4 regions of the Shewanella litorisediminis genome follow, and region 1 is predicted to be linked to each of the others. Evidence: predicted binding sites of a transcription regulator. Region 1 holds the regulator's gene; each other region holds the start of a gene.
What was found. Region 1 encodes sigma-54, which starts transcription at its own class of promoters, with help from an activator protein. Its sites were predicted from a motif close to GTTGGCACGNNNNTNGNNT; they were not measured.

Region 2: JQC75_RS03865 (DUF4097 family beta strand repeat-containing protein) is a predicted target of sigma-54. The motif match lies at 3,421-3,439, and genes of this name have one in related genera.
Region 3: JQC75_RS11955 (flagellar assembly protein FlgT) is a predicted target of sigma-54. The motif match lies at 3,170-3,188, and genes of this name have one in related genera.
Region 4: JQC75_RS03335 (nitric-oxide reductase large subunit) is a predicted target of sigma-54. The motif match lies at 2,364-2,382, and genes of this name have one in related genera.

The regions. Positions count from the first base shown of each region.
Region 1 covers NZ_CP069213.1:3,589,665-3,595,378, forward strand. The annotation lists gene lptA (lipopolysaccharide transport periplasmic protein LptA) at 1-123, shown strand, start outside; gene lptB (LPS export ABC transporter ATP-binding protein) at 120-851, shown strand; gene JQC75_RS15880 (RNA polymerase factor sigma-54) at 963-2,444, shown strand; gene hpf (ribosome hibernation promoting factor) at 2,475-2,762, shown strand; gene ptsN (PTS IIA-like nitrogen regulatory protein PtsN) at 2,765-3,208, shown strand; gene rapZ (RNase adapter RapZ) at 3,205-4,056, shown strand; gene JQC75_RS15900 (HPr family phosphocarrier protein) at 4,043-4,318, shown strand; gene mgtE (magnesium transporter) at 4,389-5,714, shown strand, end outside.
Region 2 covers NZ_CP069213.1:875,653-881,366, forward strand. The annotation lists gene JQC75_RS03845 (SAM-dependent methyltransferase) at 1-920, shown strand, start outside; gene JQC75_RS03850 (DUF2878 domain-containing protein) at 944-1,453, shown strand; gene JQC75_RS03855 (chalcone isomerase family protein) at 1,444-1,995, shown strand; gene JQC75_RS03860 (DUF3833 domain-containing protein) at 1,983-2,504, shown strand; gene JQC75_RS03865 (DUF4097 family beta strand repeat-containing protein) at 2,593-3,369, opposite strand; gene JQC75_RS03870 (FKBP-type peptidyl-prolyl cis-trans isomerase) at 3,618-3,956, shown strand; gene JQC75_RS03875 (class II fumarate hydratase) at 4,155-5,525, shown strand; tRNA gene JQC75_RS03880 (tRNA-Ile) at 5,584-5,660, opposite strand.
Region 3 covers NZ_CP069213.1:2,709,616-2,715,329, forward strand. The annotation lists gene flgA (flagellar basal body P-ring formation chaperone FlgA) at 158-865, shown strand; gene flgM (flagellar biosynthesis anti-sigma factor FlgM) at 940-1,275, shown strand; gene JQC75_RS11940 (flagella synthesis protein FlgN) at 1,384-1,818, shown strand; gene JQC75_RS11945 (LPP20 family lipoprotein) at 1,950-2,405, opposite strand; gene JQC75_RS11950 (FlgO family outer membrane protein) at 2,402-3,034, opposite strand; gene JQC75_RS11955 (flagellar assembly protein FlgT) at 3,319-4,494, shown strand; tRNA gene JQC75_RS11960 (tRNA-Arg) at 4,549-4,624, shown strand; gene JQC75_RS11965 (hypothetical protein) at 5,131-5,358, opposite strand; gene JQC75_RS11970 (hypothetical protein) at 5,358-5,714, opposite strand, start outside.
Region 4 covers NZ_CP069213.1:758,925-764,638, forward strand. The annotation lists gene JQC75_RS03335 (nitric-oxide reductase large subunit) at 48-2,324, opposite strand; gene JQC75_RS03340 (potassium/proton antiporter) at 2,696-4,414, shown strand; gene JQC75_RS03345 (LpxL/LpxP family Kdo(2)-lipid IV(A) lauroyl/palmitoleoyl acyltransferase) at 4,448-5,374, opposite strand; gene hldE (bifunctional D-glycero-beta-D-manno-heptose-7-phosphate kinase/D-glycero-beta-D-manno-heptose 1-phosphate adenylyltransferase HldE) at 5,490-5,714, shown strand, end outside.

The DNA.
Region 1 (5,714 bases):
ACCTCCCAAAGCAGCGGTAAAAAAGACGACAGGGTTATCACCATCATCAAGCCCGAAAATTACCAGCAGGATCTGCAGGATAAGGGCAAGACAGAGCAACCTCAGCAAGAGAAACAACAATGACCCAACTGACCCTGAAGGCCAGTAATCTCGCCAAGAGTTACAAAAACCGCCAGGTTGTCAAAAACGTCAGCCTCACCGTCAACACCGGTCAGGTAGTCGGCTTGCTGGGCCCCAACGGCGCCGGAAAAACCACCACCTTTTACATGGTGGTCGGCCTGGTGCAGAGCGATAAGGGCAGCATACATATCAATGACGATGACCTGACGCTGGATCCCATGCACCTGCGGGCCCGCAAAGGCATTGGCTACCTGCCACAGGAAGCCAGCATCTTTCGCAAGCTCTCGGTGCGTGACAACATCATGGCCGTATTGCAGATGCGCAAAGAGCTGAATGCCGATGAGCGCGAAGAGTCGTTGGAGCAGCTGCTGGAAGAGTTTCACATCACCCACATTCGCGACAATCTGGGGATGTCACTCTCAGGTGGCGAACGTCGCCGGGTCGAGATTGCCCGGGCACTCGCCGCCAACCCCAGATTTATCCTGCTCGATGAACCCTTCGCCGGTGTTGACCCCATTTCCGTTATCGATATCAAAAAGATTATCGAGCAACTCAAAAATCGTGGCCTCGGAGTCCTTATCACCGACCACAACGTGAGGGAAACCCTCGATGTCTGCGAAAAGGCGTATATCGTCAGCCACGGTAATTTGATTGCTGAAGGCACCCCTGCCGAAATCCTCGACAATCAGCAGGTGCGTGCAGTGTACTTGGGTGAGCAATTCAGGCTATAGTTAATTAACAAAGCCCCCTTCTCATATCCGGAGAATCAGGGTGGTAAATCACCGGATAACCTGATAGAAAAGCTTTCTACCTGAATAATTTAGTGAAGGATTCGCAGTACAATGAAAGCGTCGCTCCAGCTAAAACTGGGACAACAACTCACAATGACGCCACAGTTGCAGCAGGCCATTCGCCTGCTTCAACTCTCTTCGCTTGAACTGCAACAGGAAATTCAGCAAGCCCTCGACGCCAATCCTCTGTTGGAAATGGACGACGAACTGGGCAGCGATCAGTTTGATGCCGATGACGGCGATAAAGAATTTGACGACCAGTTCAACCAGGAGTCCGTATCAGACGATGCCAGTGACACCGCCTCACTGGAAACTTCAGACGCCCTCAACCAACAGTCCATGCCAGACGAACTCCCGATGGACACCACCTGGGATGAAGTCTTTACGGCTGCCCCCGTCTCCGGCCCCGGGATCCGTGGCGAAGATGATATGCCGTTTCAGGGCGAAACCAGTGAAGGCCTGTACGAACATCTGGAATGGCAGAAAAATCTCACCCCTTTTTCCGATACCGATCTGGCCATTGCCACTGCCATCATAGATGCCATCGATGACAAGGGGTATCTGACCCAAAGTCTTGAAGAAATTCTCGAGGCCGTGGGCGATGAAGAGGTTGAGCTGGATGAAGTTGAGGCCGTACTCAAACGTATTCAGCATTTCGACCCCATCGGGGTGGCTGCCCGAGATTTGGCGGAGTGCCTGCTCATTCAGCTTGGGCAGTTTCCGCCAGACACCCCCCATCTGGACAATGCCAAGCTGCTTATCCGTGACCATCTGGATTTGATTGCCAACCGCGACTTCCGCACCCTGATGCGAAAAACCCGCCTCAAGGAAGAAGAGCTCAGAGACGCAATCGTCCTTATCCAGGGGCTGAATCCCCGTCCCGGCGAGTCTGTCACCAGTACCAAAGACGAGTATGTCATTCCCGATGTCTCGGTCAGTAAAAAAAATGGCCGTTGGGTTGTAGAGCTTAATCCCGATTGTATGCCTAAACTGAGTGTGAACCAGCAATATGCCGCCATGGCGCGCACCAGTCGTAATCAGGCCGACAGCCAGTTTATCCGCGGGCATTTGCAAGAGGCCAAGTGGTTTATCAAGAGTCTGGAGAGCCGCAACGACACCCTGCTGAAAGTCGCCAACTGCATAGTGCAGTTCCAGCAGGGCTTTTTTGAGTATGGTGAAGAGGCCATGAAACCCATGGTGCTCAACGATATCGCCGAAGCGGTAGAGATGCACGAATCCACCATCTCACGGGTTACCACCCAAAAGTACATGCATACCCCAAGGGGTATCTTTGAACTCAAGTATTTTTTCTCCAGCCACGTCGGGACCGAAGATGGCGGAGAATGCTCATCTACTGCCATCCGTGCCTTTATCAAGAAGCTGGTGGCAGCAGAAAATCAGAAGAAACCATTAAGCGACAGCAAAATGGCGGAACTTCTGGCAGAACAAGGAATCAACGTTGCAAGACGCACTATCGCCAAATACCGAGAGGCGATGCTGATCCCACCGTCGAACCAACGTAAGAGTTTATAACCCACCCAAGGTCTTTGGAGGAAAGTGTCTATGCAAATCAATCTGACTGGGCATCATATCGAAATCACTGATTCACTGCGTAACTACGTAGAGAGCAAGTTCTCCAAGCTTGAACGCCATTTCGAACAGATCAATAATGTCCACGTTGTTCTCAATGTTCAGAAATTGCAGCAAATCGCAGAAGCCAAGCTTCACCTCAACGGTGGCGAGGTATTCGCCACTTCAGAACATGAAGACATGTACGCCGCCATTGACGCCCTAATTGATAAATTGGACCGTCAGGTTATTAAACACAAAGAGAAACTGACCAAACATTAACGATGGAACTAAGTACCATCCTGGCGCCGGAGTGCACTAGCTGTGCCACTCCGGGCAGCAAGAAAAAGGTGCTGGAGCTGATTAGCGATCTCGCTGCTGCCCAGAATCCCTCCCTCTCGTCACAAGAGATATTCGAAAGCCTGCTGGCCCGTGAAAAAATGGGCAGCACTGGTATTGGCAATGGTATTGCCATTCCCCATGGCCGCCTTGGCACCATAGACAAGCCTGTGGCTGTGCTTATCAAGTGTGAAGAAGCCATAGGTTATGACGCCATTGATAAGCAGCCGGTGGATATTCTGTTTGCTTTGCTGGTGCCGTCGGACCAGTGTCAGCAACATCTCAGCACCCTGGCCGCCATGGCCGAAAAGCTGAATGACAAGCAGATCCTCAAGCAGCTGCGCAAGAGTCACGATGAAAAGGAACTTTATCAGGTAATCACCGGATGAAACTCGTTATAGTCTCCGGGCGCTCAGGCTCCGGAAAGTCGGTAGCCCTCAGGGTACTGGAAGACTTGGGCTACTACTGCGTCGATAATTTGCCACTGCAGCTGATTGGGCCACTGCTTGCCCAGCTTAAGGGCAATAACGACAAGGTCGCCATCAGTATCGATATCCGCAATATGCCGGAGCAGGAAAAGGCCCTCGAAAAAGAGCTGGCAAGGCTCCCCGAAGGCGTAGAGCTCACCAGCTTTTTCCTTAACTCCAGCGACAAGGTGCTGCTGAAACGCTACAGCGAAACCCGCCGTTTGCATCCCTTGTCCCGCAGCAAGGTCTCACTGCAGGAAGCCATCAAGCTTGAAGGCAAGATGTTGGCCCCCATCTCCAACATGGTCGACCACTTCATAGATACCTCCAATCTGAATGTCTACGAACTGGCCGATGCCGTCAGGCAAATATTGCTTGGCCGCACCGACAAAGAGCTGGTGATCATCTTCGAATCCTTCGGCTTCAAGCATGGCATGCCCACAGAAGCGGATTTTATGTTTGACGCCCGCTTTCTGCCCAATCCCCATTGGGAACCGGAGCTTAGGCCCCTTACAGGTCTGGATGAGCCGGTTAAGCTGTTTTTAGAGCGCCAGGTCCTGGTCAACAAGTACATCTGGCAAATCGAAAACCTGCTGGAAACCTGGTTGCCCCACCTCGAGCGCAATAACCGCAGTTACCTCACCATCGCCATTGGCTGCACCGGTGGTCAACACCGCTCTGTGTACATCGCCGAGCAGCTTGCCAAACGCTTCGCCAACTCTCACCACAAGGTTGAGGCCCGCCACCGGGAACTGAATGCCAAAACTTGAACGTGACGTCACCATAGTCAATAAGCTGGGCCTGCACGCCCGTGCCGCCACCAAACTGGCGGTATTGGCATCGGAATTCAAGGCCAGTGTAACCCTGGTTCAGGGCACCAAACAGGCCTCGGCCGCCAGCGTACTGGGCCTCTTGATGCTTGAGTCCGGCATGGGAAAAACCATCCATATTATTGCCGAAGGTGAGGACGCAGAGCAGGCCATGGATGCCGTGTGTAACCTCATCAACGCCCGCTTCGACGAAGACTGCTGAGCCGGCTTCGTTTCGTCCATCCCCTTAAATTTGCTAATATATCTCCCAATTCATCTCTTGGGGGAAAGCGATGGCTGTCGAACTTCTTGATAACGAACAAACCGAGCTGCTGCTGAATCGGCTCAACGAAGCCCTGGGCAGCGGCATGTTTGTGCACGTGCGCCAGATGCTGCTTAACATGGCGGCGTCCGACATCGCCCTGGTGCTCGAATCCTCTCCCCCCCGCACCCGTCAGGTACTGTGGCAACTTATCGACCCTGAGCTTGCCGGTGAAGTGCTCGAAGAGCTCGGCGAAGAGATGAAAGACAAGTTTATCCGCCAGATGAGCCCGGAGCGTTTGGCCCGTGCGGCAGCGGGGCTGGATACTGACGATCTGGCCTATATTCTGCGCTCCCTGCCCGACAGCCTCTATAAGCAGGTGCTGCAGTCCATGTCGATTCAGGACCGCAGCCGCGCCGAGCAGGCGCTCTCCTACCCGGAAGAGACCGCCGGCGGCATCATGAATACCGACACGGTCACCATACGCCCCGATGTGAATGTGGACGTGATTTTGCGCTACCTGCGCCAGCTCGGTTCTCTTCCCGAGGCCACAGACATGCTCTATGTCGTGGACCGGCACGATGTGCTGCTCGGGGCGGTGCGGCTGACCGCCTTGCTCACCTGCAACCCCTCCATGCCCATTCGTGAGCTGATTGATGCCGATATCGAAGGCATTCCGGCGAGCATGTCGGATACCGAGGTCGCGGCCCTGTTTGAGCGCCACGACTGGGTGTCGGCCCCCGTAATAGACGCAGAAGGCAAACTGCTGGGGCGCATCACCATCGACGATGTGGTGGATGTTATTCGGGAGGATGCCGAACACTCCATGATGGGGATGGCCGGCATGGACGATGATGAAGATACCTTTGGCCCCGTCCTGAAAAGCAGTTTCCGCCGCTCCCTGTGGCTGACGGTCAATCTGTTCGCCGCCCTGCTGGCGGCCTCGGTCAGCAATATGTTCGAGTCTACCCTGGAACAGTTCGCCACCATCGCCATCCTGATGACCATAGTGCCCAGCATGGGCGGTGTGGCAGGCAATCAAACTCTGGCATTGGTGATAAGGGGCATGGCGCTGGGTCACATAGGCCAAAGCAACTCCCGCTGGCTCATCGGCAAGGAGCTCGCCATCGGCTTTCTCAACGGCTTACTCTGGTCAATTTTGGTATTTGTGGCCATTTGGCTGTGGAAAGGCGATCTGGCCCTTGGGGCATTGATAGGCGGCGCCATGTTGATCAACATGACTGTGGCAGGGCTCGCCGGCGCCAGCATTCCCTTGCTGCTTAAACGACTTAAAATTGACCCGGCGCTGGCTGGTGGTATGGTGCTGACCACAGTCACAGACGTGATAGGGTTGTTT
Region 2 (5,714 bases), 1.5 Mb from region 1:
ACCGTCTCGAGAAACGCTTTGCCTTCCTGTCGGGTGTCACCAATCGCATCAGCCATCTGCTCAGTCGCAACAGCATTGAAGGTTCAAAACGCAACATTCTGGCCCATTATGATTTGGGCAACGCCCTGTATGAATGTTTTCTCGACAAATCCATGCTCTATTCGTCGGCCATCTATCCGGATGTGAACGCAACCCTGGAGGCGGCTCAGCAGCATAAGCTCGCCACGATTTGTGAGCGCTTGAAGCTTGCTCCGGGTATGGAACTCCTGGAGATCGGTACCGGCTGGGGAGCCCTTGCCATCTACGCAGCAACCCATTATGGGGCCAAGGTCACCACGACCACCATCTCCGATGCCCAGCATGACTACGCCCTCGCACGCATTCGCGAGGCTGGGCTTGAGGGGCAAATAACCCTGCTTAAAAAGGACTATCGCCTGCTTGAGGGTAAATACGACCGTCTGGTATCCATTGAGATGATTGAAGCCGTGGGCCATGAATACCTGCCGGGCTTCTTTACCAAGCTCGAGAGCCTGCTCAAAGACGATGGTTTGATGCTGCTGCAGGCCATCACCATTGCCGACCAAAGGTATGAGAGCTACCGCAAAGGCTGTGACTTTATTCAAAAATACATCTTCCCCGGCGGCTGTTTACCTTCTGTAAGCCGCATGGCAAACCTGATTGCCCAGCGCACCGACATGGTGATGCTGAGCCTGGATGATATTGGCGAAGATTACGCCCGTACCCTGAAGCACTGGCACGAGAATGTTGACCAAGAGCTGCCGCAGATTCGTGCTCTGGGTTACGACGAGCGATTTATCCGCTTGTGGAAGTTTTACCTGAGCTACTGCGAGGGTGGCTTTTGGGAGCGTACCACCAGTGCTGTGCATCTGGTGGCTGCAAGACCGGGCTGGCGCCCCTAGGTCACCGACATACTGGAGCCCCTATGTCACAGCGATGGTTTTTGCTCGTCAGCGCAGCCATTTACACCGCAGCCTGGTGGCTTGCGGTTCTTGAACGCGGTCAGGGACTTATTTGGCTGTGTCTGTTGCTGATGGTGCACTTTGTGTTAAGTCCCACAAGACTTAAGGACTTTCAGCTGCTGCCCCTAGCGCTGATTGGCATGACCATGGACACCCTGCTGATGTACGCAGGTGTGTATGAGTTCAGCGCCATGCCAGTGTGGCTGATGCTGCTGTGGCTGCATTTTTTACTGGCCATGGGCCATTGTCTCGCCTGGCTTGGCAAGCAGCCCATGTGGGTGCAGGTGTTTACCGGTGTGTTCGGCGGTGCAGGCAGCTATATTGCCGGGGCTGAGCTTGGCGCCGTGGTGATGCCCCTTGGCAATCTGCTTACCTTCCTGCTCATTGCGCCCCTTTGGGGGGCGATTATTCCCGGATTCTTTTGGCTGCAGCAAAGGCTGCCAGGCAACGGAGACTACCTATCATGGCGATAACATCAGCGAGCAAAGCATTTAAAAGGTTATCAGGTGCGCTACTGCTGGTCGCGCTCAGTTCCTTTTCGGGCGCCTCCGTCAGTGCGGATAACCCCCTTGATGGCATGAGCCGTGTTGGCAAAGGCAAAATGACCTGGCTTTGGCTTGAGCTTTACCATGCCAGCCTCTATTCAGTCGATGGTCGCTATCAGGCTGGCCGTTATCCGCTGGCACTTGAAATCCAATACTCGCGGGAGATAGAGGCGAAAGATTTGCTGGAAGCCACAGGTAGCGAGTGGCAAAAGCAGGGCATGAGCGAGGCTCAGGTGAAGGCGTTTTTGGCTAAACTCGCGCCCCTGTGGGTGGATGTACGGCCCGGTGACACCCTGCTGCTTGTGGCCAGTGACGCGAGCCATGGCGAATTTTTCCATAACGGCCAATCCCTTGGCAGCGTGAATGATAACGGACTCATGCAGGCCTTTTTGGGTATTTGGCTTCGTGACGACACCAGTGAGCCCACGTTAAGGGCACAGCTTTTGGGAGAAACCTCATGCGATTGCTAGCCTTGCTGTTATCGGCCACCTTGCTTTTGGGCTGCGAGAGCGCCGATATCGACGATTATCGCACCATGAACAATGAGCTTAAACTGGACACCTTTTTTGTGGGTGAGCTGGATGCCCATGGCATGGTGCAGGATATGAGTGGCAAGGTGACGCGACGCTTTGTGGTTACCATGCTGGGGCGACTTGAGGGTAATCGCATTATCCTCGAAGAAGACTTTGTGTTTGATGATGGTGAAAAGCAGCGACGGGTGTGGCAGCTCGAACCCCTGGGCGGGGGCCGCTGGCTTGGACGTGCCGATGATATTCTTGGAACTGCCGAAGGGCAGTTAGAAGGCTTTGCCCTGCGCTGGCGTTACGATATGCGCCTCACTGTGGATGGCAGTGAGGTCGATGTTGCCTTCGATGACTGGCTCTATCTGATTGATGAAAACACGCTGCTTAACAAAAGCGATATCAATAAGTTTGGCATCACTGTCGGCGAGGTTACCCTGGTTATCCGCAAGCGCTGAATACATTGAAAGTTGAGGGTGGGCCGAAACGGCCAAGGCAAGCCCTGGACCGCTTCAGCGCCGGGAAGACGATACTGCAAAACGGAGCTTAGCGAAGGATTACATCCCCTTGAATATTGGCGGTATTAACGCTGCCTGAGCCATCTGAGTGGATAATCAGGCCACCGGCGTTTTTGACGTTGATATTGCCCGAGCCGTCGGTGATTTCGACCTTGCCTTTGGTTTGATCAACGAAGATATTGCCAGAACCATCCTGGATTTTGGCATTCCCCATGACTCCCGTTACCCTGATATCTCCGGAACCATCATTGATATCGGCGCTGCCTGAAATGTCGGAGACAGTGATATTGCCAGAGCCATCGTTGATATCGACACCACCAGCGCTGTTGGTGAGGGTAAGATCCCCTGAGCCGTCATTGATGGATACCTGATTGCCTCCCTCGATAACGAGATTGCCAGAGCCATCGTTCACCCGGATATCACTTGTCAGGCCACGGATGTCGATGTCGCCGGAGCCATCTTTGATGTCCAGCATCATGGATTGGGGCACAGTCACAGTGACATTGATGTAGGGTGATTTGCCTGAAAATGAGTAGGACTCGGGAAATTTAGCCACCAGATAAGCGGTTGAACCCCGCACTTCAAGGGTAAATTCGGGCTTTTCACCTTTGGGATGGTAGATGTCGGCTACAGCCAGTACTTCGCTGGTGTCGCTACCGGTGAGCTTAAAACTGCCAGCGCCCGCTTCTACATTAAGGCTTGTCAGCCCATTGGCCGATACCGACAGCTGTTGGCGTTCATCGGCCAGGGCGGCGGCTGAAGCGAATACCAGGGATAAAGCAGTGAGAGACGCGATGATTTTCATGTGAATTCCTTGTTCTTTTATCTACTGTGAACTGAGCGTTATTTTGTTAATTAGCAGGTAACGTGCCAGTTTTTAAGTTATTGATATGATGAGTATTTGATTTTTCGTTCGTGGATGTTTGTCCGGCCGGACACTATCAGTTGGTCGAATTCACCACTTTCGGACACCTTGAGTGTCCGCTGAGGGCTGAGTGTCCGTTATCTGCTGTGGTACACTCAGGCTTTGTTTGCTGTTAAAGAAGAGTCTTTATGTCTGAACTCCTGATAGAAGATGTGATTGAGGGCGAGGGTAAGGCGGCGGTAAAGGGCGCGCTTATTACCACCCATTATCGGGGCTGGCTCGCCGATGGCACCCAGTTTGATTCCTCCCATGACAGAGGCCAGGCGTTTCAGTGTGTGATAGGCACTGGCAGGGTTATCAAGGGATGGGATCAGGGCATCATGGGCATGAAGGTTGGTGGTAAACGTCGGCTACAGGTGCCATCGCATTTGGCCTATGGCGAGCGCCAGATTGGCAACATGATCCCGCCAAACTCGGATTTGACCTTCGAGATTGAACTGCTGGAAGTATTGACCCGGGATGACTGAACCGTCTCACACTATAGAAGCCCATGTTCCCATGGGCTTTTTTGTATCTGCGAATGGGGCGGCCAGGCTCCGGTCCTTGGCGTACACTGATATAACAACGATGTTTTTGTTATCAGCTTGGCAGGATAGTTCTCTGGCCATGTCTTGAGCCTTGCGGTCAGGTAACTGGCACAAGCCCTTCGCAAACAGGACGTTATTATGGATAGCCGGATTGAAAAAGACAGCATGGGCGAGGTTTCGGTACCCGCCGAGGCACTCTATGGCGCCCAAACTCAACGGGCGCTGAACAACTTTGCCATTGGTGGCCAGCCGATGCCAAAGGCGTTTATCGACGCGCTATTGCTGATAAAGGCCGCTGCTGCCCGAGCCAACAGCCAATTGGACGTGCTTGAGGGCGATAGTGGCCTGGCCATCTCTGAGGCGGCCTTATCTTTACGCCAGGATAAATCGCTGATGCAGCACTTCCCTGTGGATGTGTTTCAAACCGGCTCAGGTACCAGCAGCAACATGAATGCCAATGAGGTACTGGCCCGCCTTGCCTCAGAGCGTCTCGGTCGACTTGTCAGCGCCAATGACGAGGTAAACCTTGGGCAGAGCAGCAACGATGTCATTCCAAGCTGTATTCAGGTGGCGTCGGCAAGCTTATTGACCAAGGCCCTGTTGCCAGCCTTGGTGCATCTGAAAGCATGCATCAGAACCAAGGCGGCCAGCGTGCAAGGCATAGTGAAAACCGGGCGTACCCATCTGATGGATGCCATGCCGGTGCGCTTGAGCCAGAGCCTCGAAACCTGGGCGAGCCAGTTGGATGCCAGGGAGCTGCAATTGCAGTCGCAGCTCATTTCACTCTGGCAGCTGCCCCAGGGCGGCACTGCTGTGGGGACGGGCGTTAACGCCGCGCCGGGTTTTCCCCAGGCGTTTTGCCATGAGCTGAATCTGCTCACGGGGCTGGCATTTCAGCCCGCGCCCCATCTTTTTACTGCCATCGCCAGCCAGGATACGGCGGTGGCTCTATCCGGTGAGCTTAAGGCGCTCGCTGTCACATTAATGAAGATAGCCAATGATTTACGGTGGATGAACTCGGGGCCGCTTGCAGGTCTTGGTGAGATTCGTTTACCTGCGCTGCAGCCCGGCTCATCGATTATGCCCGGTAAGGTTAACCCCGTTATCCCGGAAGCCGTTGCCATGGCCGCAGCGCAGGTAATCGGCAATGATGCCTGTATTACCGTGGCGGGGCAGTCGGGTAACTTTGAGCTCAATGTGATGTTGCCAGTGATTGCGCAAAATCTACTCTCATCGCTTGCGCTTTTGACCCATGCAATGACGGATCTCGCTGACAAGGCCATCAATGGGTTTGAGGTGTGCGAAACGCGCATGGCAAAGGAGCTTGGCCGAAACCCGATTTTGGTGACGGCGCTGAATCCCATCGTGGGATATGCCAGTGCGGCCGAAATTGCCAAGAGAGCCTACGCTGAAGGTCGGCCCATATTGGAGGTGGCGCTGGAAATGACCGACATAGACGCTGAAGAGCTGGCGAGGTTGCTTGACCCGGTACGACTGACCGGAGAATGATAAAGGTATGAACCCAAAACAAAAACGCCTGCTGTCGCAGGCGTTTTTGTTTTGAATTTGGTGGCCCCTCACGGACTTGAACCGTGGACCTAACGATTATGAGTCGTGTGCTCTAACCAACTGAGCTAAGGGGCCGGATATTGCCGGGTGGAACCCAAGGCGGCTTGCAGTATACGAACTTTGCTTTGC
Region 3 (5,714 bases), 880 kb from region 1:
GAGCATAGGCATGTAACTTGCTTTTGTTATTGTCACCGACAACCCGTGCCCCAACTTCGTCAAACTTCTGACGGCACGTCTCAGTGCTTGAACGAGGTATTTTGGTGCTGAATGAAAGTATAGGTGTAATCTGGCGCGACACGCTAGTCTGTTCATTATGAAAGTAAAGTTAGCACAAGTTTTGGTGATGCTGCTGTTGGTTTCCGGAGTATCAATTGCAGAAGAACCACAGATTCCCAGTATATCGGCCATCGCTTCGGCGGCTGAAGCCGTGGTTATTGAAAAAATTGACGCCCCGGCCAACGCCAGAATCAGCGTAGAGGCTCAAAGCCTGGAGAGCCGTGGCAACATCCCCCGCTGTGAAGGGCCTGTCTCAGCGAGACTTGCCACCGACAGGCCTATTTCCCGCAACAATACGGTGCGCATCAGCTGTATCAGCCCGGATCTGGACTATCCTTGGCAAATGTTCCTTTCAGTGCGCGCCGATGTGCTTTTCCCGGTGGTAGTCGCCAAACGCCCCCTGGGCAACGGCGATTTACTGGACTCTGAGAGTATTGAAGTTCGATACGTTGACAGAACGCTGTTGCGAGGCCAACAGTTTGTTCAACCAGAGCCACTTTACGGCTCCCGGGTGAAGCGGCGCATTCCCCAGGATGCCCCCATTTTTGCCGACAACCTCTGTTTCGTGTGCAAGGGCGATGCGGTGGCCATTTACGCCAAGTCAGCCGGTTTTGAGATAAAAACCCAGGGTGAGGCCTTGGCGGATGGTAACGAAGGCGATAGGATTAGAATTAGAAATATCAATTCAAACAGAACATTAGAGGCAACTGTCATCGGCGTTGGCGAAGTGGAAGTCAAAATGTAAAATAAGCTAAAGCTTTCCTGGCTGCGGCCGATACAGATCCCAAGAAACCCAAATCCGTGATACTGGAGCCCGAGATGGCCATCGAATTACCCAAAAACAATGCCGCGTCCAACCGCGTTGGCAACACCAGCAGCCCGCTGACCAGTGCCCGCACTGCCCAGGCATCAGCAGCACAAACGGCACAGCCACAGGCACCACAAAAGGCCGACTCGGTGATGATCACCAGCCAGGCTCAGCAGCTGCAAAGCGTACAGTCAAAGCTGTCTTCTCTGCCGGAAGTTGACCAAAAGAAAGTGGCCGAAATCAAGCAAGCCATTGCTGAAGGCCGTTATAAAATTGACCCAGAAAAGCTCGCGGCCAATATCGCCAGCTTTGAAGCAGAACTACAGGAATTAGGCCGAGACGCCTGATATCCAGCACGGATTGGGGAAAATCCAAGGCCGGCCATTTGATTATGGCCGGCTTTTTGCATTCTTTTATTACTAACCCAGATGTCAATAAAACCGGGATGCAACACCATGGATCACGTCAACGAACTCAATCAGCTGCTCGATGCACAACAAAGTCTGCTGGAGCAGCTTCTGGCCTCGATGGCGGCTGAACGTGCAGCCTTGATAGCCCAAAATGCGTCAGAGCTGATGAACATTGCAGAGCACAAATCCTCTGCCCTGCTGCGACTGAAGCAAAATGATGATGCCATGGCGGCTCACCCAGGTCACAGCCTGCTGACAAGCGATACAGCCCTCTCGGCCAAGGTACAGTCGGTACAAAATACCCTGATGCGCTGCAAGCATGAAAACCAAGCCAACGCACAGCTCATTGAGCACAGTCAGGCGAGCATTAACCGACTGGCGCAGGCGCTGCAGGTAAGCCGTAACGCAAGCTCCCTTACCTACACAGACAAGGGTAAAACATCGACCATCTCAACGCTGGGCAGCAGTATCGAAGTCTGAGGATGCCAATGGCAATCTCCTCGGTCAGCCGGCGACAGAGGTCATCGACGACCAACAAGAAAGCCCCTTGATGAGGGGCTTTTTCACAGCACAACGTAAAGAGTCATATCCTGACGGCGCCATCTGCACCATTAGAAATAGGTAACTTCCTTCACTTTGGATGGGCGATTCTGCTGCTGGTAGATATCCCACACGCGCGCAAAATCCAGTTCAAGCTCAGTGACATAATGCTCGCCAGCGGGATAGGCCTTAACCACTTTAGCTCCCCTGATCACACCTGATACCGACGCTTTAATACTGTCGCTGCCCATGGCCCAATCATTCACGCTGGCACCGGCACTGATTTTTTGACCATATACCTGCTCTGCCAATTCTCGATAAGCCGCAAGCTTGGACGCCTGCATCGCCATCAGCACTTTCTCGGCCTGGGTTTTGGCAGGCTGTGTTGCCAAAGGCGCGTAGCCAATGGCTGTCAGCTTGGGAAAACTGGCAGGGGCTTCAGTTTCCCATTGAACATAACGGTCATCACTGCTGGCGCAACCGGCTAAAAATACCATGGCCACACAGGCATAAATCCACTTTTTCATCTGTCTTCTCCAAGCAGAGTGACCCTATCAAGCCCAGGTGCTTCATGGCGATACAAGAGCCCGTCTTTGGAGACCACCTGCTGGGAGTACCCAAGGTAATCTCTGAGATCCCCCGGACGACTGAACGATTGGGAAGCCGCCACCACGCGATTATTGGCTATGTCGACCAGACGGCTGTTCACTGTCATGCCATCGCGCCCCAGGCTGTATGTGGCCACAAGCACATGCTGGGTCTGGGCAGTGTCACGCAGCTTTTGCCAATCCCGGCTCAGCAATAAGTCCCCTTTATCAGTAACTCTCAGGGTTTGGCTAATGGCCGTATCCACCACGTTGAAGTATCGGGCGTGAAGCGCGTCCATCATCCCTTGCTGGAGCTGACGGGCAAAACTGCCGCTGTGGGTCATGTCATCGACGTTTACCGGTGTCGTTACCACTATGGGGTCGCTGGAAGTGAGCACATCGTTGGTCAGCAGCAACTCATTGACTATCTGCTGTGCCAGAACATTGACTTGCTCCCGCTGAGGATAGCCTTCTTCAGCATAGGATACGCTCTGGGGCGTTTTCGGCTGCCCTTGTGCAGGTAACAACACAAAAGAGAGTGCCAGAGCGGTGAGCATTCGCACCTTCATAGAGTCAACTCCATGATTTAATATAAGTTAATAAGAAAACCGGAAAGGAGTTTTCTAATCCATTACACAGCTATCGGCAACGCAAGCAATTACTTTACCCCAAAAGCCCACAATTCAGCTGGGTAGCCTGCCTGGGGCGGCACGCAACTTGCTTAAATCACTGCACGACTTACCCATCCGTTATTTATCTTGCGCCGCGGCAACCTTAAATGGCTTGCACGCCTTGTGCCAAAGACACCAACGGATGTAACCCTCAACCCTTTGAGATGTGGCAGGACAGGCATATGGGATTGATAAAATCCGCTCTCGTATTCGGTGCGCTCCTTGTGAGCATTCAGGCCCAGGCCGACTGGGTGACGGCTGAGGGTGAGGCTGTCATCGTCAACGGCAACATTACCAAGGCCCGCGCAGAAGCCATAGAGCAGGCCGTCAGTTATGCCAGCCTGCAAGCCGGTGTCAGCGTAGAAACAACTCAACAGACGGTGGATGGGCACCTGACAGATTCAAGCACCCGCCTGATGCAACAACTGATGAGTGGACCGGTGCAACTTGTCAGCGAACAAATAGAAAACAACCGTTTGCGAGTGCAACTTAGGGTCGAGCTCATGGAGGCCCCACAAAGTCAGTGCCAAAGTACTCACCTGAAGGCGGCGATTCTATTACCCGAAGCCGCGGTAAGGGACCGCAGTCAACTCACGCACGGGCAGATAAATAGCCTGGGCGAAGCAGTCTCACAACAGCTCGCCCGAAGACTGGACAGTACCTCAGGTGCGGCCTTTGCCAACTTGCGCCCCGGCGCCAGACTTGATGTAGACCCAAGACAACTTGCCGCCCCCGGCTATCGTTTGCCGGGTTACCTTGCCATGGCAAGTGATAGCCAATACGTGCTGGTGCCCCAAATAACCGACGTTTCCACCGAGCCTTCCCAAAGCAGCTACTTTGGCCTCGTATCAAACGCCCCTGAACGCCAGTTTGCACTGACCATGACTCTCTTCCAGGGGATCAGCGGCGAAATTATCTGGCGTGAAAAGTTTGAAACCTCGGCCCCCTGGGAGTTCGAACGGACAGAGTCAGTGTCGCCAACCCATGACAGATTCTGGCGCTCAGCCTACGGCATGGCAGTGGATAAACTGCTGGTGCAGGCGGTGAAAGAACTCGACAAAGCACTGCTCTGCCGCCCTGTGCTGGGGCAAATTGTTGCCAGGCAGGGGCAAACCCTGATCCTGAATCTGGGACGTCGCCATGGTATCAAGGTGGGGGATGAACTCGCCGTGGTACTGGCAAAACATATTCCGGACAGACTGAACGATACCCGCACAACCGGCAACAACACCAAAACAAACATCAGCATAACCCAGGTCACCGAAGACAGCGCCCGCGCCGAACTTTCCGGCCTTGGCAGTGTGGACAACATTCAGATAAGCGATATTGCGATAAAAACCGGGCAGAACAAGAATTAACCAGTTAAATATCAAGACTTTTAATCAAAGACAAAATAGGTATAATCAGCGGGTCTCCCTATAGCTCAACAGGATAGAGCAGTCGCCTCCTAAGCGACCGATCGGGGTTCGAGTCCCTGTGGGGAGGCCATTCAGCTATCTTTTACCTTTAAAAACAACAGCTTGCACCACACTCCAATATCAAAAACCACCTATAGACCACCAGCAAACGATTAGATTTATTCTGGTGAAATGACAGGTGCTTTTTCGTGTACCTCATGCGGCACCATCAGTCGCTTCTTGTGTCAGTTCCATTGCGTCCGCTCGTATCCTCAAGTATTCCCGCCGCTGCTGCTTGGTAGCGTCTGAATCGTGGTTAATGCCACCATGCTTTGAAAGCCAATAGCGAGGACGTTTAAACCGAGCGCACTCCCACGCCTTCAATGCTTCCTCTGTCCTGCTTAGCTCTTCAATCACCACTCCCACGGCTCCGCACTCTTAACCCGCTGCTTGTACTCTTCCTCGGTCATCCAGCAACCACAAAGACAAGTCTCAGGGCTGCATGGCTCAAACTGCATCAGTACCAGGCAATCCTGCTGGCTTATCTTGTGGGTCAGATTCTCAGGGCTTTGCCTCTGGATCTTTTCAAGTCTGCGCTTAAGCATCGACATCACGGACGCCCTCTCGGAAGAACATATCCAGCTGTAAGTCGTTGGCGACTCTCTCGGCTGAATAGACTCCGGTTTTCCCTGCTCTGCCGACCTCATAGACGGTCATGCTGCCGTCTTGGTTTTCATAAATGCCCCGTCCATGCTCAGCCAATACACGCTTAGCCTCTGCCAAGAAACGATTACGCTCTGCCTCGTTGCACTTGCCGTAATTCATCACACGCCCCCCGCCTTACAAGAAAACTCTTTGACCAATCCTATGCGGCTATCCAGCTGTTCAAAAGTGAAGTGATTTGATGCCACTGGCATAACATTGGAAACCTGCGCTGGCATAACCCGCATGGCTTTGATGACTGCGCCAAGAACCGACCGGATAACGGCATCCTTCTGTAGTGCTGAACTGCTGCCGCTGACAATCTCAACCCCATTAAGCGCGATTGTATTGGGATACTTATCCAGCACGTCCCCTAGCTGCTCAAACGCCACCAGACCGTCCCTGATAGCCTCTAGCTGTGGCGCAATGTCTTTCACGAACTGATTGGCTGTCTCGCTTCTGGCTTTGGCTCTAGCCTT
Region 4 (5,714 bases), 1.4 Mb from region 1:
GTGAGATTGTCATTTTGACATGGGGGCGCACAGCGCCCCCGTTCAGGTTAGATAGTTGATGTTTGGATAGCGGCCACAGTGCGGCGTGACAGTGCCTTGCGAACCACATCCACCAGGAACATGGCCAGCAGCAGACCGCCGACGCTGAAGATAATGTCGCCGAATACCCGCATCCAAACCAGGGTTTCAACCGTGGACGAGTGGATAACCGCCGGTGAGCGGGCAAACCAGTAGCCGTTTTCAATCACGGCAAAGAACTGGGTGATGCCCATGGGCAGCAGCGACATGAATACCATGGCCGCCAGGCCCAGGTTGAGACTCCAGAACGCGCCCTTGAGCAGCTTCTCATTCCAGGGCATTTCCAGGGTCAGACCGCGCAGACAGGAGAGCATCAAACCTATGCCCAGCATGCCGTACACGCCCATGAAGGCCGCGTGACCATGGGTAGCTGTGGTGTTCAGACCCTGAACAAAGTAGAGCGAGATTGGGGGGTTAATCAGGAAGCCAAGAACCCCGGCGCCCACCAGGTTCCAGAAGGCGGTGGCGACGAAGAACATGATGGCCCAGTGGTAGCGCTGCATCCAGGGCGCGGCGTGGCGCAGACGGTAACTTTCAACGGCTTCAAAGCCAATCAGTGCCAGTGGAACCACTTCCAGTGCCGAGAAGATAGAGCCCCAGGCAATGATGGAGTTGGTGGTACCGGTAAAGTACAGGTGGTGCAGGGTGCCGATAAGGCCACCGGTGAGGAAGATAACGGTGGCAAAAAGCACGGCACCGTTGGCGTTGCGGGCGCGGATAAGGCCAAGGCGAACCAGCAGCAGTGCGATAACTGAGGTCGCGAAGGTTTCAAAGAAGCCTTCTACCCACAGGTGCACCACCCACCAGCGCCAGTATTCGGCCATCGCCAGGTTGGTGTGTTTGCCCATAAAGAGGCCGGCACCGTAGAACAGGCCAATGGCGACACAGGAGGCGTAGAGCACCCAAATGACCGGACGCATTTCACCCTGCTGCTTCAGGGCCGGGCGAATGGCGGCTGTGACCAGCGCCAGCCAGATCATGAGTCCCGCAAGCAGCAGAATTTGCCACACCCGCCCCAGATCCACATATTCATAGCCCTGATGGCCAAAGAGGAAGTTGTTGTCGAGGCTGAAATACTGCTGAACCCCCAGCCATTCACCGGCCATGGAACCCAGTACCACCACAACCAGGGCGGCCCAGAGCACATTCACGCCAAGGCGTTGATATTTGGGTTCATAGCCAGACAGCGCGGGCGCTATATAAAGCCCCGTGCCGAGCCAGGCGGTGGCAATCCAGAACACGGCCAGCTGGGTGTGCCAGGTTCGGGTGACTGAGTAGGGCAGGATCTCGGCCAGTGGCAGACCATAAAACTGCTGACCTTCCACCGCGTAGTGGGCTGTGATGCCCCCCAGCACTATCTGCAGCAGGAACAGGCCAATAGCGGTGATGAAATACTTACCCACGGCCTTTTGTGATGGCGTAGGCTTGAAGCGGAACAGGGGGTCTTCTTTTGCTGGTTCTGGCAGCGGATGGGCTTTACCGGCGGCGTGATACCACACCAGACCGCCAATCCCGGCTATCAGGGTGACGATACTCAAAATCGACCAGACGATATTATCTGAGGTGGGGGTATTGCCAAGCTGGGGATCGTAGGGCCAGTTGGCGGTGTAGGTGTAAGTTTCACCCGGACGCTCGGTAATGGCCGCCCAGGCACTCCAGAACACGAAGGCGTTGAGCTGCTGACGGTTTGCCAGGTCAGGAATGGTGCCCTCTTTCATGGCATACTGCTCACGCAGTGTTTGCATGGAGGCATCGTCACCGAAGAGCGCCACATAGTGCTCAACCACCTGGCCAATGGCCTCAATGCGCGTTGCGCTCAGTGGAACTTCCAGTTTATCGCCGTTATTGAACAGGGTGTTGCGGCGCATATCGTCACGCAGTGACTGTTCAAGTGCGGCCTGCTGCGACTTGTCCAGGTCGGCAAAGGCTTTGCCATACTGGTTGTGGGCGCTGATATTCAGCCAGGCTTCGGCCTCACGGTGTAACCAGTCGGCTGACCAGTCTGGCGCCACATAGGAACCATGGCCCCAGATGGAGCCCAGCTGATGCCCACCCATGGAGCGCCAAACCAGTTGGCCGCGAAGGATGTCGTTTTTGCTGAAAAGCGTTTGACCGCTTTCACTGGTGAAGGCGTCCGGAATGGGAGGCATCTCCCGATAGATTTCACTGCCAAGGCTCAGCAGTACGGTAAAGGAGGCAATCAGCACTATTAGCAGTGCAATTGCCGTTTTGCGAAGTGAACTCATTGTGGCCTCTCTAGCGCTTGTTCTAATGTTATCACTATAAGGCAGAATGCGTGCCACCTTTAAATGTTTAGTAATTACAATTATTTATAATAATTTTGTTTTATTGAATTGTTTATATGACAGTGCGTGAAGGTGTCATAAAGACATTGCAATTGTTTAAATGACATTATTTAGTGTTGATGAATATTGCCAGGATCCTGATTGAAGCTGTCTACCCGGAAGAGTGGGTGGGCTAAACGAATGTTAAGTTGTAAAAACCAATATAAAACAGTAGTTTTACTTTTGGGTTTTCGACATTAAATTTGCTTTAAAATGCCATTTTGTCATGTTTTATCTGTATAATTTTTGTGATTTTTTGATAGGGAGGCGCAATGATTGCAGAAAACATGAATTTGTTGTTTTTAGTCGGCGCCTTGCTGGTGGGGCTCAGTGTGGTGTTAAGCCCCCTGTCTTCACGTCTGGGTGTACCCATATTGTTGGTATTCCTGGGAGTGGGGATCCTCGCCGGTGAAGATGGCCCCGGCGGCATACAATTCAACGATTATTCGACGGCGTATCTGGTGAGTAACCTCGCCCTTGCCGTTATCCTGCTTGACGGCGGCCTCAGAACCAAGATGAGCAGTTTTCGGCTGGCGCTCTGGCCTTCGCTGTCGCTGGCAACGATGGGCGTGGCGGTGACCACCTTGCTCACCGGGCTGCTGGCTGCCTGGCTGTTTGATCTTAATCTTTTGGCGGGATTATTGATTGGCGCCATTGTTGGCAGTACCGATGCGGCCGCGGTGTTTTCGCTGCTCAAGGGCAGGGCGCTTAACGAGCGCGTGGGCTCGACCCTCGAGATTGAGTCAGGCAGTAACGATCCCATGGCCGTGTTTCTCACTGTCAGCCTCATAGCCATGATTGCCGCCGGTGGCGAGTTTGATGCCCCCGGACTGATGCGCGATCTGCTGCTTCAGGCCGGTGTGGGTCTGGCTGCTGGCTTTGGCGGTGGCTACCTGATGTGGCACCTAATCAATCGCAGCGTGCTGGCAGATGGGTTGTATCCCATTCTGGTGCTGGCGGGTGGCCTGCTGCTGTTTGCCCTGTCCAGTTTGCTCGGTGGCAGCGGCATCCTGTCTATCTATCTCTATGGCCTGTTCCTCGGCAATCGCGGCATGCGTGGTAAGCACAGTACGCTCGCAGTGATGGATGGCCTGACCTGGCTGGCACAGATTGGCATGTTCCTGGTGCTGGGACTGCTGCTGACGCCTTCGTCGCTGCTTGATGTCTTGGTACCCGGGTTGGTGCTGGCGCTGGGGATGATAGTTATTGCCCGGCCACTGGCGGTGTGGATAAGCCTGGCACCCTTTAAGCGTTTCGTGGCTCGTGAGCGCTGGTTTATCAGTTGGGTGGGACTCAGGGGCGCTGTGCCCATTATTCTGGCGGTCTTCCCCATGATGGCCGGCCTGCCCAATGCCGAGCTCTACTTCAATCTGGCCTTTTGTGTGGTGCTGGTGTCTTTGCTGTTACAGGGATCCACCTTGCCCTTGGCGATGAAGCTCGCCAGAGTCAGCTTGCCGCCCAAGCCTGAGCCCATCAGCCGCGCGGGCGTCGACATCTTTCCGGGCAGTGAATGGGAAATTTTTGTCTATCGTCTCAAGCCCAATAAGTGGTGTGTGGGCGAGCCGTTGAGGCGCTTGTCGATGCCGGAAGGGACCCGCATTGCCGCGCTGTTCCGGGGACACAATCTGCTGCACCCCTCCGGCAGCACTGAGCTTGCTGCAGATGACGTGCTGTGTGTGCTCGGGCAGGCCAAAGACTTACCCGCTCTCAGCCAGCTCTTCAGTGAAGCGCCGGAAAACCCCGCCATGGCAGGCTTTTTTGGTGACTTTATGCTGGCCACGTCGGTACGCCTTGCCGATTTGGCGCCGCTCTACGGTTTTAACCTGCGTGAAGACGAGGTTGGGCTGACCCTGGAAGACCTGATGCACCAACAGCTTGGCCGTAATCCCGTGGAGGGCGACAGCTTTGAGTGGCAGGGCTGTGATTGGGTGGTTCGCAACATGGAAGGGGATTGTCCAACCTGCCTTGGTTTGAAGCTCAAGGCAGGCTGAGGTGCTGGTACGAGGCGCGAATACGCCTCGCGGTTACTTGTAGAGCGAAGGCGCGTCCGGATCCGGGCGCGTTTTGAAGCGGCGGTGTAGCCACATGTACTGCGGCAGATTGCGGGAAATAAGCGATTCCACTACCTGATTGCCCCGGATGGCATCGGCGGTTTCATCTTCACCGGGAAAGTCCTCCAGAGGCGGCATAATCTCAATGCTGTAGCCCTTGTCGTCAGCATCCCGCTCAACAAAAAACGGCAGCACCCTGGCTTTGCCCAGCTTGGCCAGGGTAGTGGCACCTGTGATGGTGGCAGCATCCGGCACGGCAAAGAGGGGGATAAAGACCGCAGAAGAGCGGCCAAAATCCTGATCGGCCGTGTACCAAATCACATCCGCATTTCTCAGGCAACGCACCATCTGACGCAAGTCGCGCTTGGGGACCAGTCCCTTGTTGGAGCGCAGGCGTCCATTCACTTGCAGGTATTCCATCACCGCATTGTTATGGGGGCGATAAACGCCGACGCCCGGTTGAAACTGACCGAAAATACGCGCGCCCATTTCCAGCGGCAAACAATGCACCGCAAACAGGATGACCCCCTGACCACCTGCGATGGTTTGCTCAACATACTCTGTGCCCTTGATGTGCATATGTTGCTGTACACGCTCATCGCTCCACCACCAGGCACAAATGGTATCGAACACGGCTTTGCCGGTTTCTTCGAAGTTGCGTTTGAACAGGGTATCGCGCTCGGCATCACTCATGTCAGGAAAGCAGAGTTCCAGATTGCGTCTGGCGGTATTACTGCGACTGCCAGCCAATACCCTGACCAGCCGGCCAAGTCCCTTGCCGAGGGACATCTGCCAGTGCAGGGGCAGCAGCGACAAGGCGCGCATCAATCCCACGCCCAGCCAAAGAAGCCAGTACTTGGGGTGATACAGGTGATTGGAAAATTGGGCACTTTCTACCACTTGGGGCTCGCTCTGTTGCAAAAATTCGTGCTTATTCTAACGCAAAACACGCGCAACAGAGGGAGAAAATTGGGTACAATCCGCTTTTAGTTTCGGCAAATTCAATGTGAGTACTATGAAGGTTACGCTGCCAGCTTTTGAGAAGGCCCGGGTTCTGGTTGTAGGGGATGTGATGTTGGACCGCTATTGGGTGGGACCGACGGGACGTATCTCCCCCGAAGCCCCTGTGCCCGTGGTGCGCATCAATCAGATTGAAGACAGACCCGGCGGTGCCGCCAACGTGGCGCTGAACATTGCTGCCCTGGGGGGGCGGGTACAACTGTCCGGCCTGGTGGGGCAG